DNA from 3 places in the Streptomyces sp. NPDC088915 genome. Region 1 is predicted to be linked to each of the others. Evidence: riboswitches for the same ligand, from Rfam matches in the RefSeq annotation. Region 1 holds a riboswitch; each other region holds the start of a gene.

Region 1 (4,942 bases):
GCATTCCGGGCGAGCGCAAGGCCGAGCTGATGACCCATCTGCTCAACATCGACCCGCCCGACCACACCCGGCTGCGGCGGCTCGTGTCGAAGGCCTTCACCCCGCGCCGGGTCGCCGAGTTCGCCCCGCGCGTCCAGGAGTTGACCGACCGGCTCATCGACGGCTTCGTGGAGAAGGGGAGCGCGGACCTCATCCACGAGTTCGCCTTCCCGCTCCCTATTTACGCCATCTGCGACCTGCTCGGCGTGCCCCGCGAGGACCAGGACGACTTCCGGGACTGGGCCGGGATGATGATCCGGCACGGCGGCGGGCCGCGCGGCGGGGTCGCCCGGTCGGTGAAGAAGATGCGCGGCTACCTCGCCGAGCTGATCCACCGCAAGCGCGAAGAGCCGGGCGACGACCTGATCTCGGGGCTCATCAAGGCTTCCGACCACGGCGAGCACCTCACCGAGAACGAGGCCGCCGCCATGGCCTTCATCCTCCTGTTCGCGGGGTTCGAAACCACCGTGAACCTCATCGGAAACGGGCTTTACGCGCTTCTCCGTAATAACGGACAAAGGGAACTCCTCCAGGCCTCCCTCGCCGCCGGCGGGACCGGGCTCCTGGAGACCGGGATCGAGGAGCTGCTGCGGTACGACGGGCCCGTGGAGATGGCGACCTGGCGGTACGCGACGCGGGCGCTGACCATCGGCGGGCAGGAGATCCCGGCGGGGGACCCGGTGCTCGTGGTCCTCGCCGCCGCCGACCGGGATCCGGAGCGGTTCGACGGGCCGGACGTGCTCGACCTCGCGCGGCGCGACAACCAGCACCTCGGGTACGGCCACGGCATCCACTACTGCCTCGGCGCGCCGCTCGCCCGCCTCGAAGGACAGGCCGCGCTCGCCACCCTGCTGACCCGTCTGCCGGACCTGCGGCTCGCCGCCGATCCGGCCGAACTGCGGTGGCGCGGCGGGCTCATCATGCGCGGTTTGCGCACGCTTCCGGTGGAGTTCTCCCCGTCCGTACCCCTCTCGTACGGTGACGGTCCGTCAGAAATGTGATCTTCATGTGATCGGGTGGCCATCGACTTGTGACGAGCGTTCGAATGCCGCTACGTTTCCCGGCAGTCTCAGCCGTCACGCGAAAGGCGTACCTATGCGTTCCGGGAACGGACGACACCGTCGCCCCCGTCAGGCCCCCGCCATCGTCGTCGCCGCGGGCGTGACCGGATCCGCCATGGCGCTGCCCCTGCTCGCCACCGGATCCGCGTCCGCCGCCGACGCCGCCACCTGGGACCGCGTCGCCGAGTGCGAGTCGGGCGGTCAGTGGAGCGCCAACTCCGGGAACGGGATGTACGGCGGCCTCCAGCTCACCCAGGCGGACTGGGAGCGCCACGGCGGCCTGGCGTACGCGCCCAGCCCCGACCTGGCCAGCCGCGCCCAGCAGATCGCGGTGGCCGAGAAGGTCCTCGTCAAGGGCAGCGACACCTGGGCCACCTGCGCGCCGATCGCCGGCCTGAAGAACGACGGGAAGCCCACCGGGGTGGACCCGGGTCCGGCCGCCGCTCCGGCGACCTCCGTGGCACCCGTCCCCGAGTCGAACTGGAACTCGGGCTCGTCGGGCGCCTCCACGGCCGCGCCGTCCACCAAGGCGCCGAAGCCCTCCGCCCCCGCGACCGCCCCCTCCACGGCACCGGCCGCGCCGACGGCCCCCGCCGGCTCGACGGGCCCGAGCGCGCCGACCGCCCCCTCGACGCCGTCCGCGCCGTCCGCGTCGACCGGGACCACGGACCCGGCGGACCCGACGCTCCCGGCCGATCCGTCCGACCCGACGGTCCCCGTCGCCCCCGGTGAGTCCGTTACGCCCGATACGTCTGTTACGCCCGGTATCCCGGAAGATGAGGGAGCGTCGGCCGCGCCCGGCACGGGCAAGCACCGGGGCGAGGCCGCTCCGGAGGAAACCGGCAAGCCGGACAGCTCCACCGAATCCGGTAGACATGCCTCGGACAAGGGCAATCTTTCCGAAGAGGCCGAATCGACCCCGATCGCTGACGAAGCGAAGGATTCGGGCGCAACGGACAGTCAGGGCTCTTCGGGTGAATACGTCGTGCGACCGGGTGACAGCCTTTCGGACATCGCCCAGGCGAACGAACTGCCCGGAGGGTGGACCGCCCTCTACGACGCCAACAAGCGGACCGTGGGCACCGATCCGGACCTCATCCTCCCTGGTCAGAACCTCGACCTGACGAAGGGTTCGGTCCCGACGGCCGGGTAGTTCGTGGGTGTATGTCCGGTTCCGGGCGAGTGAGACATGGGTCTCTTTGTCCCAACTGGCGTGTCGCGCCCGCAAGCTCCGCTTCCGTCATCCCTCACCTGCGCAAACAGTCCCCTCCGAAGGGCAAGAAGAGGCGAAATTCGTCGTATGAGCCTCTTTGAACTTCGGGGGGGTCTGTGTCTACGGTCGTCATCGCTCGCCACCGCGGGCCCCGTCGACCGAAACGCCGAATCCTGCCGTCGGCCGACGGGAACAGTCGTCGCGCAAGCGCCGAAGGCAGGAGCGGGGGACCCAAGGTAAGTGCCGGGCCCGGCCGTCCAGACACGGACGGCCGACGACCGGCTTGGGGTGAAGCCGCGTGCTAGGACACGCGGCCGGGCAACTCTTCGGCCCGAACCCGACAGCTCACCTCGCAGGCGTCGGTGAGGAGAATCCCCATGCTGTTTTCCGTCAAGGGCAAACACCGCCGTCCCTCCAAGGCCGCCCAGGTCGCCGCGCTCGTCGGCGTCACCGGCGTCGCCGTCGCCGCCCCGCTGATGACCGCGGGCACCGCCTCGGCCGCCACGGCCTCCGAGTGGGACCGCGTCGCCCAGTGCGAGTCCGGCGGCAACTGGTCCATCAACACCGGCAACGGCTTCTACGGCGGCCTGCAGTTCACGAACTCCACCTGGGCCGCCTTCGGTGGCACCGCCTACGCCCCGCGCGCCGACCAGGCGTCGAAGGCGCAGCAGATCGCCGTCGCCGAGAAGGTCCTCGCGGGCCAGGGCAAGGGCGCCTGGCCGAGCTGCGGCGTGGGCCTCTCCGGCGCCTCGTACGACGGCGGCGCCGCCGAGAGCGCGCCGCAGGAGCAGTCGCAGCAGGAGCAGCCGCAGCAGCAGGCGCAGCCGAAGCAGGAGCGGAAGGCCGAGCAGCCGACCACCCGCAGCCAGCCGCGCCAGGCTCCGAAGGCCGCCCCGCAGAAGACCGTCACCACCCCGACCGGCAAGACGGTCAAGAAGGGTGACGGCGAGTACAAGGTCGTGGCCGGCGACACCCTCAGCAAGATCGCCGACGCCCAGGGCGTCAAGGGCGGCTGGGCCCAGCTCTTCGAGCTCAACGACGACGTCGTCGAGAACGCCGACCTGATCTACCCGGGCCAGCAGCTCCACCTGAAGTGAGCCCGGCGGGTCGCGTGAGTCCGGCGGCTCACGCGCCCCCGATGACCCTCCCGCGGTGACCACCCCGGTCCGGCGCGCCACTCCCCCGTGCGCGCCGGGCCGGGGTTCCCCCTTGATGGGGGGACACCTCTCGTACGGGACGACCCCTCGTACGGGACGACCTCTCGTACGAGACGGCCCTCCGTACGGGACGGCCGTCGGTCCCGTCTGACGGTTACCGCCCGGTAGGTCCGGGGTCCTTCGTCCCGTTGTGCATGCCCTCGGGTCCTTTTTCGTCCCAGGGGGCGGGCGCCCGGCCGGTCGGAGCCTCCGGGGCGGTTAGGCTCTTGTCGCAAGGCCAAGCGACCCTGCACCGACCTTGCGTCACATCCCGCGTCACATCCCAGAAGGAGATGCTCGTGCCGTCCATCGACGTCGTCGTAGCCCGGGAAATCCTGGACTCCCGAGGCAACCCCACGGTCGAGGTCGAGGTCGGCCTCGACGACGGCAGCACCGGCCGTGCTGCCGTTCCGTCCGGCGCCTCCACCGGTGCGTTCGAGGCCCTCGAGCTCCGCGACGGTGACCCGAACCGCTACCAGGGCAAGGGCGTCGAGAAGGCCGTCCTCGCCGTCATCGAGCAGATCGGCCCGGAGCTCGTCGGCTACGACGCCACCGAGCAGCGCCTGATCGACCAGGCCATGTTCGACCTGGACGCCACCCCGGACAAGTCCTCGCTCGGCGCCAACGCCATCCTCGGCGTCTCCCTCGCCGTCGCGCACGCCGCCTCCGAGGCCAGCGACCTCCCGCTCTTCCGCTACCTGGGCGGCCCGAACGCGCACCTGCTGCCCGTTCCGATGATGAACATCCTGAACGGCGGGTCGCACGCCGACTCCAACGTGGACATCCAGGAGTTCATGATCGCCCCGATCGGCGCGGAGTCCTTCTCCGAGGCCCTCCGCTGGGGCACCGAGGTCTACCACACCCTCAAGTCCGTCCTGAAGTCCAAGGGCCTCTCCACCGGCCTCGGCGACGAGGGCGGCTTCGCCCCGAACCTCGGCTCCAACCGCGAGGCGCTCGACCTCATCCTGGAGGCGATCAAGCAGGCCGGCTACGTGCCCGGCAAGGACATCGCGCTCGCCCTCGACGTCGCCGCCTCCGAGTTCTACAAGGACGGCAAGTACGAGTTCGAGGGCGAGTCCCGCTCGGCCGCCGAGATGACCGAGTACTACGAGGAGCTCGTCGCCGCCTACCCGCTGGTCTCCATCGAGGACCCGCTGTTCGAGGACGACTGGGCCGGCTGGAACGTCATCACCGAGAAGCTCGGCGAGAAGGTCCAGCTCGTCGGCGACGACCTGTTCGTCACCAACCCGGAGCGCCTGGCCCGGGGCATCGAGGAGAAGTCCGCGAACGCCCTGCTCGTCAAGGTCAACCAGATCGGCTCGCTGACCGAGACCCTCGACGCCGTCGAGCTCGCCCAGCGCAGCGGCTTCAAGTGCATGATGTCCCACCGCTCCGGCGAGACCGAGGACGTCACCATCGCCGACCTGGCCGTC
Region 2 (4,942 bases), on a different contig from region 1:
CTATTTTTCAGGAAAGGGCCGACATGTCCGAGAAGTCTGCGTCCGTCACCGGCGAGGAGCGCGGGGAAGGCAAGTTCCCCAAGGGTCTGGTGCTCCGCCTCTTCGCCTACCTGATCGCCGGTCACCTCTTCGCCGGCTTCCTCTACCTGCTCTTCGCGATGGGCGCGAAGTAGGGATCCCGGCCGGCCCTACGCCTCGGTGAGCAGGCGCTCCCGCAGCCGCTCGCGAGTTTCCGGGGGCAACCCCAGGCCCTCGGAGAAGTAGGCGTCCACCGAGCCCCAGGTCGTCTCGATCGTCCCGAAGGCGGCCCGCAGGTACTCCGCCCGCGCGTCGAAGAGCGGGCTCAGCAGCTCCATCACCTCGGGCCCCATCGCGTCCGGGGCGGTGGAGCTGCGGCGCACCTTGTAGCGGCGGTGCGGCTCGTTCGACTTCACGTAGTCGGCCTCGATCGCCGCCCGCTCGACCCCGACGGCGAGCAGGGTGATCGCGACGGCGAGCCCGGCGCGGTCCTTGCCCGCCGCGCAGTGCATCAGGGCCGGGACGCTCTCCTCGGCCATGGAGTGCAGGATCCGGCTGTGCTCGGCGGTGCGCTCGATCACCATCCGGCAGTACGAATCGGACATCCGGGCCGCGGCCTGCCCGTCGCCGAGGACCTCCCGCAGCTGCGCGGTCTCGCCGTCGCGCACCAGCCGCCAGAACTCCTTGCCGTCGGCCGGGTCATTGAGCGGTATGTTCACATTTCGCACCCCGGGCAGCTCGACGTCGGGGCCCTCGATCCGCCGGTCGGCCTCGTTGCGGAAGTCGAAGACCGTGTGCAGCCCGAGACCGGCGAGGAAGGCGGCGTCGCTCTCGGTCGCGTGGGCCAGGTGACCGCTGCGGAAGAGGCGGCCGGGGCGGACCGCGCGCCCGTCCGTCGTCGGCAGACCGCCCACGTCCCGGAAGTTGCGGACCTCCGCCAGCTCGGGCTCGGCGGCTTCGACGGGCGGGACCTGCGGCAACTGCTGCGTCACGGATGCTCCTGGAAGGTTGGCGTGCGGATGTCCGACGCGACATCGGTTCCTGATCGGTTCCTGGGGCAATCATCCAGACGGGAGCGGTGCGGCGCACCCCCTCGGACGGGAATGGGTGATCTGTCCGAATTAGCCCATTGGGTATAACGCGCCCTGTTTGCAGGCGAGATGGGATTCGGCGCGTGAGCAGGGTCATAGAAGTGACGGATCGTGGCCGGGAGCCCGGCGCAATTTCCGTACGGGGAAAGGGAATCGGAGGAACGTCCTCCACGGAGGGTGACCGGAATTCCGGGGGAACGATCTAGGGCGGAATCCCCGGACAAAACAGCGGCTTGTTCGCGCCGACCCCGCTCGTCTAGCGTCACGCTCAATCCGGACGGACCGCCGAATCCTGCCACCGCCCGGAATTCCACCCATCCCATGCGTGGCAGGAGCGGGGGACCCAGGAAGTACGCCGGTCCCGCGACACAGGACGGCTCGGGGTGAAGCCGCGCGAGAGCGCGGCCGGGCATCTCCAGTCCGAACCCGACAGCTCACCTCGCAGGCGCCGGAGAGGATTCGCCATGCCCGCGAAGGGTAAGCACCGCCGTCCCAAGAGCAACCCCCTCACCCGCGGATTCGCCGCCGCCGGTACGGGAGGCGCCGTCGTCGCCCTCCCGCTCCTCGGCGCCACGGGGGCCCACGCCGCCGAGCAGACCGCCCCGGCCGCCGCCTCCGTCCAGTCCGCCGTCACCGCGCACGCCGTCACCGCGCACGCCGTCGCGGCGAAGGCCGCCCCCGCGAAGGCCGCCGCGGAGACCGGCCCCCGGACGTACTCCGTCGTCGCCGGCGACTACCTGTCGAAGATCGCCGCCGACCACCACCTCCAGGGCGGCTGGCAGAAGGTCTACGAGGACAACCGCCGGACCATCGGCGCCGACCCCTCCCTCATCATGCCCGGCATGAAGCTCACCATCGGCGCCAAGGGCTCCGCCCCCGCCGCCCCCAAGAGCACCACCGGCGCCCAGACCTCCGGCAAGAACGGCGACGAGGCCCCGCGCGCCTCCCGCGACAGCGGCCGCGCCGCCCCGGCCGCCGCCGCCCCGAAGGCCGAGGAGAGCTCCACCGCCTCCTCCACCGGCTGGGTCTCGCCCGTCGCCCTCGCCGGCTTCTCCACCCCGTACCACGCCTCCGGCTCCATGTGGTCCTCCGGCTACCACACCGGCGTCGACTTCATCGCCTCCTCCGGCACCACCGTCCGCGCCGTCGGCGCCGGCACGGTCGTCTCCGCCGGCTGGAGCGGCTCGTACGGCAACGAGGTCGTCATCAAGCACGAGGACGGCAACTACTCGCAGTACGCCCACCTCTCCTCCCTCTCGGTCTCGGCCGGACAGAGCGTCAGCGGCGGGCAGCAGATCGGCCTCTCCGGCTCCACCGGCAACTCCACCGGCCCGCACCTGCACTTCGAGATCCGCACCACCCCGAGCTACGGCTCGGACATCGACCCGCTGGCCTACCTGCGCCAGCACGGCGTCTCCCTCTGACACCCCGAAGGGCACGTCCCCTTTTCCGACGGCCCGGCGCACACGCGCCGGGCCGTCGGCCTATTCCGACTTGGGCGAATCTTTATCGGTGGCATATGTCACCCGTCGTCAACCCCTCCTTACGGTCGCGTAGGTCACACGCGAAAGGGAAGGATGTGCCCCCGTGGCAGACGATTCGAGATCAAGAGACAAGAACGCATTCGGGTCGTACGCGGCGATCGGTGACAGCTTCACCGAGGGCGTCGGAGACCCCGGCCCCGACGGGACGTACGTCGGCTGGGCGGACCGCTTCGCGGTCCTGCTCGCCGACCAGCTGCCGGAGCACGACGCCTTCCGCTACGCCAACCTGGCCGTACGCGGGCGCCTCCTCGACCAGATCGTGGCGGAACAGGTCCCCAGGGCGAAGGAACTCGCCCCCGACCTGGTGACCTTCTGCGCGGGCGGCAACGACATCATCCGCCCCGGCACCGATCCGGACGACGTGGCCGAGCGCTTCGAGCGCGCCGTCGCCGACCTGACCTCCGCCGTCGGGACCGTCATGGTGACCACCGGCTTCGACACCCGTGACGTCCCCGTGCTCCGGCACCTGCGCGGCAAGATCGCCACCTACACCGCGCACGTCCGCGCCATCGCGGACCGCCACGACTGCCCGGTCCTCGACCTGTGGTCGCTCAGGTCCGTCCAGGACCGGCGGGCCTGGGACGGCGACCGGCTGCACCTCTCGCCCGAGGGACACACCCGGGTCGCCCTGCGCGCCGCCCAGGTCCTCGGCCTGCCGGTGCCCGCCGACCCCGACCAGGCGTGGCCGCCGGTCCCGCCGCGCGGCTCGCTCGAAGTGCGCCGCGACAACATCCAGTGGGCGCGGGAGTACCTCGTGCCCTGGATCGGGCGCCGGCTGCGCGGCGAGAGCTCCGGGGACCACGTCGAGGCCAAGCGCCCCGACCTCATGCCCCTCCAGCGGGTCTAGCGGGCGGTACGGCGGCGGGGATCCGTTCCAGGACCCCGCCCGCGAACACGTCGTACAGCGGCAGCGTCTCCAGGTGGACGTAGCCGATGTGGCAGTCGCAGACGCCGAGGGGACAGGCGCGGGGACGCAGGGCGGCGCGGTACGAACCGTCGTACAGGTTTCCCAGTTCGGCCTTGACGAAGTGGCAGCGCCGCACCGTCCCCCCGCCGTCCACCGACACCACCGACTCACCGGTCCGGCAGGGCAGCCCCGCCGAGCGGTGCGGACGCCGGCTGTACGGGAAGAGCGGGTCCAGCTCCGTCCACCCGTCGGCCTCCGCGTCGGTGTACGTATGCCCCTCGGCCGCGTTCACCCACAGGTACACGTGCGGCGGCAGCGCGTCCCGCAGCCGCCGCGCGTCCTCCCGGTGCTCCGGGAGCCCCACCACCCCGACGCTGAACCGGACGCCCCGCTCCGCCAGGTCGTGGCACTTGCCGAGGAAGCGCCCGTACGGCGTCTGCCCCGGGTGGTACGTGCACCACAGCGCCACGCTCTCCCGGTCCGCCTCCGCCAGCCAGTCGGTCCGGCAGCTCAGATTGGTCTGGATCGCCACCCGCTCGACGTGCGGCAGCCGCGACAGCTCGACCAGGGCCCGCCGGTACCAGGAGCGCACCAGGCCCTCGCCCCACGGCGTGAACAGGATCCGCAGCCGGTCCCCGGTCTGCGCGGCGGCCCATCCGGTGAACCGTTCGAGCGCCGCCCGGTCCGCGCGCAACTGCTCCCGGCTGTCCCGGCGCTTGGCGAAGGGGCAGTACGGGCAGTCGTAGTCGCAGGAGGAGAGCGGCCCCCGGTAGAGCAGCGTCAGGTCCACGGCCGCCCCCTACTTCGGCTCGTACGCGGCCATGGCGGCCCGCACCCCGGGGGAGAACAGCTCCGGGCCGAGCCCGTCCGAGTGCGCGAGCCCCTCCGGCGAGAGACGCAGCAGCCCCGCCGGCGCCTCCCCGTCCAGCCAGCCGAGCGCCTCGAACCGGCCCAGCTCCTCGGGGAAGTCCGCGAACGGCGAGGTCCCGAACCGCTCCTCGTACCCGGCGACCGGCATCCCCCCGGCCTGGAGCAGCGACTGGAGCAGATGGCGGCGCCGGGCCTCCCCGGCGTCGACCCACCGGCCCACCCGGGCGCGCGAGAAGTCGCCGGTCTCCGTGTAGGCGTCGATGATCGAGCGGATCTCCCGCATGTCGACGGCGTAGTCGAAGGAGTAGTGCAGGGCCGAGGTGTACGAACGGGCCCCGCAGCCCAGGCCGATCATCCCGTCCGTCTGGCACGCGTGGTCGTCCGGACCGAGCGGCGCCGCGTCCCGCCGCCGGAACATCCGCATCGACACCTGCTCGTAGCCGTGGGCCAGGAGGTGGTCCCGGCCGTGCCGGTAGAGCCGCAGCCGCCGCTCGTCCCACTCCCGGTCGTCC
Region 3 (4,942 bases), on a different contig from region 1:
ACGGTGGCGGGTTCGGCGCCGTGCGCCCCGGCGACCGCGTCGAGCGCGGAGAGCACGGCCCGGCCCCGCTCGGTGTCGAGGTGCTTGCCGGCCCCGGCGGCGCGGGCGCTGTCGACGCTGGTGCCGGGGCGGTACTTGCCGGTGAGGAAGCCGGAGGCGAGGCCGTAGTACGGGACGGCGGCGAGCCCCGCCTCCTCGGCGGTCTCCAGGAGCGGGCCCTCGTAGGTCTCGCGGGAGACCAGGTTGTAGTGCGGCTGGAGGGCGACGTAGCGGGCGAGGCCCTCGGCCTCGGCGAAGTCGAGGGAGGCGCGGAGCCGCTCGGGGGAGATGTTGGAGGCGGCGACGGCCCGTACCTTGCCGTCCCTCACCAGCTGGTCGAGGGCGGTGACGATCTCCTCGACGGGGACGGACTCGTCGTCGAAGTGCGTGTAGTACAGGTCGATGCGGTCGGTGCCGAGGCGGCGCAGGGACTCCTCGGCGGCGGCCTTGATCGTGGGGGCGGAGAGCCCCTTGAACCGGGGGTGGGCGCCGGCCTTGGTGGCGACGACGACGTCGTCGCGGTTGCCGCGGGAGGCGAGCCAGCGACCGATGACGGTCTCGGACTCGCCGCCCTCGTTGCCCTCGGCCCAGGCCGAGTAGACGTCGGCGGAGTCGACGAAGTTGCCGCCCGCGGCGGCGTAGGCGTCGAGGACGGCGAAGGACTGCGCCTCGTCGGCGGTCCAGCCGAAGACGTTGCCGCCGAGGGCGAGCGGGAAGACGTGGAGGTCGGACGTGCCCAGCGTACGGAGAGAGGTCATGGAGTGATCAACGGTCTCCGCCACCGGACCTATTCCGTGCGTGCCGTGCGTGGTTCGCGCGGCTTCGGCGGGGTCAGACCGTCAGGCCCTTGGAGCGCAGCCAGGCCGCCGGGTCGACGCCGTCGCCGCCGCCGGGGTGGACCTCCATGTGGAGGTGGGCGCCGGAGACGTTCCCGGTGGCGCCGACGCGGCCGATCGTCTCGCCGGTGCCCACGGTCTGGCCCGCGGAGACCGTCATGGAGGAGAGGTGGCAGTACCAGACCTCGGTGCCGTCCTCCAGCTCCAGGACGATCCGGTAGCCGTAGGAGCCGGACCAGCCCGCCGACTTCACCGTGGCGCCGTGGACCGCCTTGAGCGGGGTGCCGGTGGGGGCCGCGAAGTCGAGGCCGGTGTGGTGGCCGGAGGACCACATCGAGCCGGACTGCATGTAGGTGGCGGTGAGGGTGTACGAGGAGAGGGGCATCGAGTAGCTGGCCGCGAGCTCGGCGAGGCGCTCGGCCTCGGCCTTCGCCCGGGCTTCCGCCTCCGCCTTGGCCTTGGCCTCCGCCTCGGCCTTCTCCGCGGCCTTCGCCTTGGCCTCGGCTTCGGCCTTCTCCGCGGCGTCGGCCTTGGCCTTCGCCTCGGCGGCGGCCTTCTCGGCGGCGTCGGCGGAGGCCTGCTGCTGCTCGGCCTGCTGGAGGATGCGGGCGCGCAGGGCCTCACCGGCGTCGGCGGCGCTCGGGGCGTCCGCGGTCGTCAGGCTCGCCCGCGTGACCTGCCCGGTCCGCGCGGCCCGGTCGTCGGCCTCGGTGGTGTACGTGGCGGAGGTCAGCGGGTTCGGGTTGGCGCGGTCCGCGGGGACCGTCTCCCGCTCCTCCTGGCCGGGCAGGAGCGCGCCGACGCCGGGGAGGTCGTGGGCGTCGGGCAGGTTCAGGTCCGGGAGGTCCGGGAGGGATATGGCCACCGGGGGCTTGTCCTGCGCGGTGGCGAGGCCGCCCGCGCCGACGGCCGCGATGACGCCGACGCCGAGAACGGTGGAGGAACGGGCGAAGTTGGAGCGCTGCTTGACGACCCGGTGGCGGCCGCCGGAGCGGTTCTGGGAGCGGAGGGAATCCTCGGTGGGGTTCCACTCGGTGTCCGGGGCGGAGGGGGCCGCACCGCCGCCGAAGGCATCGAAGGGGGCTTCGGGGGCAGGGGTGTTGGACGCCACGGAGGCGCGCTCCTTTCCTTCCTTCTCGCCTACCGGGTTAGCTGACGGGTTCGGAGCAGGAAGGTCTCCTACGGGCCCGGTCGCACGGGTGGGTGCGAAGGGCTCGATTCACCCCAAATGGTGGTTCCCCGGTTCCCTTGCGGGATTCGGCGCGTGCGCACGGTGCCGTCTCTTGCGACGGCTGGGACGACCGCGCTGCGTTATCGAACGTTAATAGACAGGGGGTCCCGATTCCAAGCCGTTCCCCTTGATCATTCAGTGAATTGGTAGGGAATGGTCCGACTTGACCCCCCTTCAGCAAAGCGGGCTCCGGGAGCGGCAAACCCCCTGCGACCTGACGTTACGTCAATTGTTATCGCAGGGAGATATTCCGACTACCCGTGGTGACGGGGGCCGCCGGGAGGCCGGTGGCGGGGCCGCGCGGGGCCCGGGGGGGCGGTCGGTGGCGGGGGCCGCGCGGAGCCGGGGAGCGGTCGGTGGCGGGGCCGCGCGGGGCCGGGGGGCGGTCAGTGGCGGGGCCTCCCGGGCGGCACCACCGGCATCGTCCGGCGCCTCTCCGGCTGCCCCGCCGCCGGGCGGCTCAGCGCGAGCAGCGCCATGTCGTCCGTCGCCCCGCCGCCCGTGTGGAGCCGTACGTCGTCCACGAGTGCGTCGAGCACCTCCTCGGGTCCGGGGAAGATCCGCCCCGCCAGCCGCTCCGCCGGGTCGTAGAAGACGCCCTGCGCGTTCCGCGCCTCCGAGAGGCCGTCGGTGTAGAAGAGCAGCGTCGTGCCCGGCGGGTACGGCCGGGCCTCGGCACGGTCCGGCCACGACGCGAGGTCCCCCATGCCGAGGGGCAGCGCCGGCCGGCTCGGATCGACCGGTTCGACCCGCCCGTCCCCGTGCAGCACCAGCGGGGGCGGATGCCCCCGGTTGACGACCCGTACGAAGCCGTCGAAGGTGCCGCTGCCGTCGGAGCGCGGGATCTCGGCCAGGACGGCGGTGGTGAACCCCTCGACGGCGTCGAGGCTGTCCCGGCGGGTGCCCTCCCGGTCCAGCGCCCGTTCGAGCCGCTCCGCCACGCCCTCCAGGGTCCGCTCCTGCTCGGCCGCCTCCCGGAAGGCCCCGATGACGACGGCGACGGCCTCGACCGCTTCGAGGCCCTTGCCCCGCACGTCCCCGACCACGAGCCGCACCCCGTGCGGGGTGTCCTGCACGGCGAAGAGGTCGCCGCCGATGAACGCGTCCGCCTGCGCCGCCTCGTAACGGGCCGCGCACCGCAGCCCGCCGATCCGCTCGGCGGGCGTCGGCAGCACCGCCTTCTGCGCGGTCTCCGCGATGACCCGCGCCGAGGCGAGCCGCTCGCCGCTGCGGCGCACCACCCGGTTGATGAGGAGGGCGAGCCCGGAGACGGTGAGCACGGTCAGGGTCTCGGCGACGGCCGGGGCGCGGGTGACGTCGTCGCTGAAGAGGTAGAGGCCGACCGAGGCGAGGACGGCGGCGATCCCGGTGAGGAGGGTCGTGAGCAGGGAGAAGAAGGGCGCGGCGACCAGCGGGGCGGCGGCGAGCATCGGGGAGGCGGTGTACGGGGCGGGGGTCGTCACGTCGAAGAGGATGCCGCCCACGATGATCATCGGCGGCAGCGCGCGGATGAACCGCCGGGCGCCCCGGTACGCGGGACGGCCCTCACCGCCCCGCCTCCCTCGGCCCGCCGCTCCTAGGGGGTGCCCCACCTGTTCTCTCCTGCCCGGTCCGCCCGCCCGCGGCCCCGTACCGCGCCCTTCCAGAGTGGCCGCCGCCCCGGCGGACGGCGACTCCGCACGGCCGACCGGCGTACGGGGGCGGCGCCCGGGGCCGGGCGGGACCTGGGCGCCTGGGCGGGGCCCGGGGCCTGGGCGGAACCCGGGGCCGGGGGGCGGGAGCCGGGGCCGGGAGCTACATGTTCCGCTCGGCGTAGACCGCCAGCGCGTCCCGGACGAGGACCGCGGTGCCCTCGCCGTACCTGTCGTAGTTCTTGGTGAAGCGGGGGTCGTCGACGTACATCCGGCCGAGGCCGATCACGTACTCCTTGGTCGGCGTCGTGGTGGTCGACAGCCAGGCGACCTGGCGCCGCGCGAGGGCCTGCACCTCGTCGCTGTCGGCGGCCAGGCCGTCCCGCGCCGCCCTCCCGAAGTCGCGGGCGATGCCGGCCTGCTCCTCGATGAACGCCCGCTTCTGCTCCTCGTCCAGCGAGCGCCACCACCGGTCGCCCTGCTCGTACGCCTCGCGGCCCCAGCGGTGGGTGACCTCCTCCTCGTATCTCGTGTGGTCGAAACCGTCGAACATCTCGTCTGCCATGATTTCCTCTCCGTCCTCGGTCTTCTGGAGAGTGGTCCGCACCGACATGATCTGACGTCCGATGCGCTCGCGCTCCTGCTCCAGGAGGGCGAGATGGGTGCGCAGGGCGGCGGTGGTGTCCCGCTGGCCCGCGAGGACCTCGGCGATGGCGGGCAGCGAGAGCCCCAGCTCGCGCAGCAGCAGGATCCGCTGCAGCCGCACGAGCGCCGCCTGGTCGTAGTACCGGTAACCGTTCGCGCCGATCCGGCTCGGCTCCAGCAGTCCGCGCTCCCCGTAGTGCCGGAGGGTGCGGCTGGTGGTGCCGGCCTTCTTGGCGATCTCCTGGATCGACCACTCCATGACGAGAACGCTAGATCTTGACGTTGCGTCAAGGTCAACCGGAAACGTCCGAAGGGACGTCGAAGGCCCGGGGAACGAGGAAGGCTCGGGGGAACGACGAAGGTCCGGGGGAACGACGAAGGCCCGGATCCGAGTGCATCGGATCCGGGCCTTCGTTCGCTACTGAGTAGCGGGGACAGGATTTGAACCTGCGACCTCTGGGTTATGAGCCCAGCGAGCTACCGAGCTGCTCCACCCCGCGTCGGTAAACACGACTGTACGCCATGACCGGGGCGATCCTGAAATCGGTTTTCCCCGCCCC

The links. Region 1 has a riboswitch for cyclic di-AMP ahead of ACIP5O_RS19310 (transglycosylase family protein). Riboswitches for the same ligand answer to the same signal wherever they lie in the genome.
Region 2: linked by a shared signal. The riboswitch ahead of ACIP5O_RS30865 (peptidoglycan DD-metalloendopeptidase family protein) and the one ahead of ACIP5O_RS19310 (transglycosylase family protein) in region 1 are both predicted to bind cyclic di-AMP.
Region 3: linked by a shared signal. The riboswitch ahead of ACIP5O_RS00075 (M23 family metallopeptidase) and the one ahead of ACIP5O_RS19310 (transglycosylase family protein) in region 1 are both predicted to bind cyclic di-AMP.

The regions. Positions count from the first base shown of each region.
Region 1 covers NZ_JBIVIR010000010.1:50,338-55,279, reverse strand. Annotated here, with positions in the region: gene ACIP5O_RS19320 (cytochrome P450) at 1-1,040, shown strand, start outside; gene ACIP5O_RS19315 (transglycosylase family protein) at 1,135-2,253, shown strand; cyclic di-AMP (ydaO/yuaA leader) riboswitch at 2,512-2,687, shown strand; gene ACIP5O_RS19310 (transglycosylase family protein) at 2,691-3,410, shown strand; gene eno (phosphopyruvate hydratase) at 3,803-4,942, shown strand, end outside.
Region 2 covers NZ_JBIVIR010000020.1:40,584-45,525, reverse strand. Annotated here, with positions in the region: gene ACIP5O_RS30875 (DUF6126 family protein) at 24-173, shown strand; gene ACIP5O_RS30870 (tyrosine-protein phosphatase) at 189-1,010, opposite strand; cyclic di-AMP (ydaO/yuaA leader) riboswitch at 1,411-1,570, shown strand; gene ACIP5O_RS30865 (peptidoglycan DD-metalloendopeptidase family protein) at 1,574-2,533, shown strand; gene ACIP5O_RS30860 (SGNH/GDSL hydrolase family protein) at 2,697-3,500, shown strand; gene ACIP5O_RS30855 (STM4011 family radical SAM protein) at 3,478-4,350, opposite strand; gene ACIP5O_RS30850 (STM4012 family radical SAM protein) at 4,360-4,942, opposite strand, start outside.
Region 3 covers NZ_JBIVIR010000001.1:21,311-26,252, forward strand. Annotated here, with positions in the region: gene ACIP5O_RS00070 (aldo/keto reductase) at 1-797, opposite strand, end outside; gene ACIP5O_RS00075 (M23 family metallopeptidase) at 871-1,986, opposite strand; cyclic di-AMP (ydaO/yuaA leader) riboswitch at 1,998-2,148, opposite strand; gene ACIP5O_RS00080 (PP2C family protein-serine/threonine phosphatase) at 2,493-3,698, opposite strand; gene ACIP5O_RS00085 (MerR family transcriptional regulator) at 3,901-4,641, opposite strand; tRNA gene ACIP5O_RS00090 (tRNA-Met) at 4,809-4,882, opposite strand.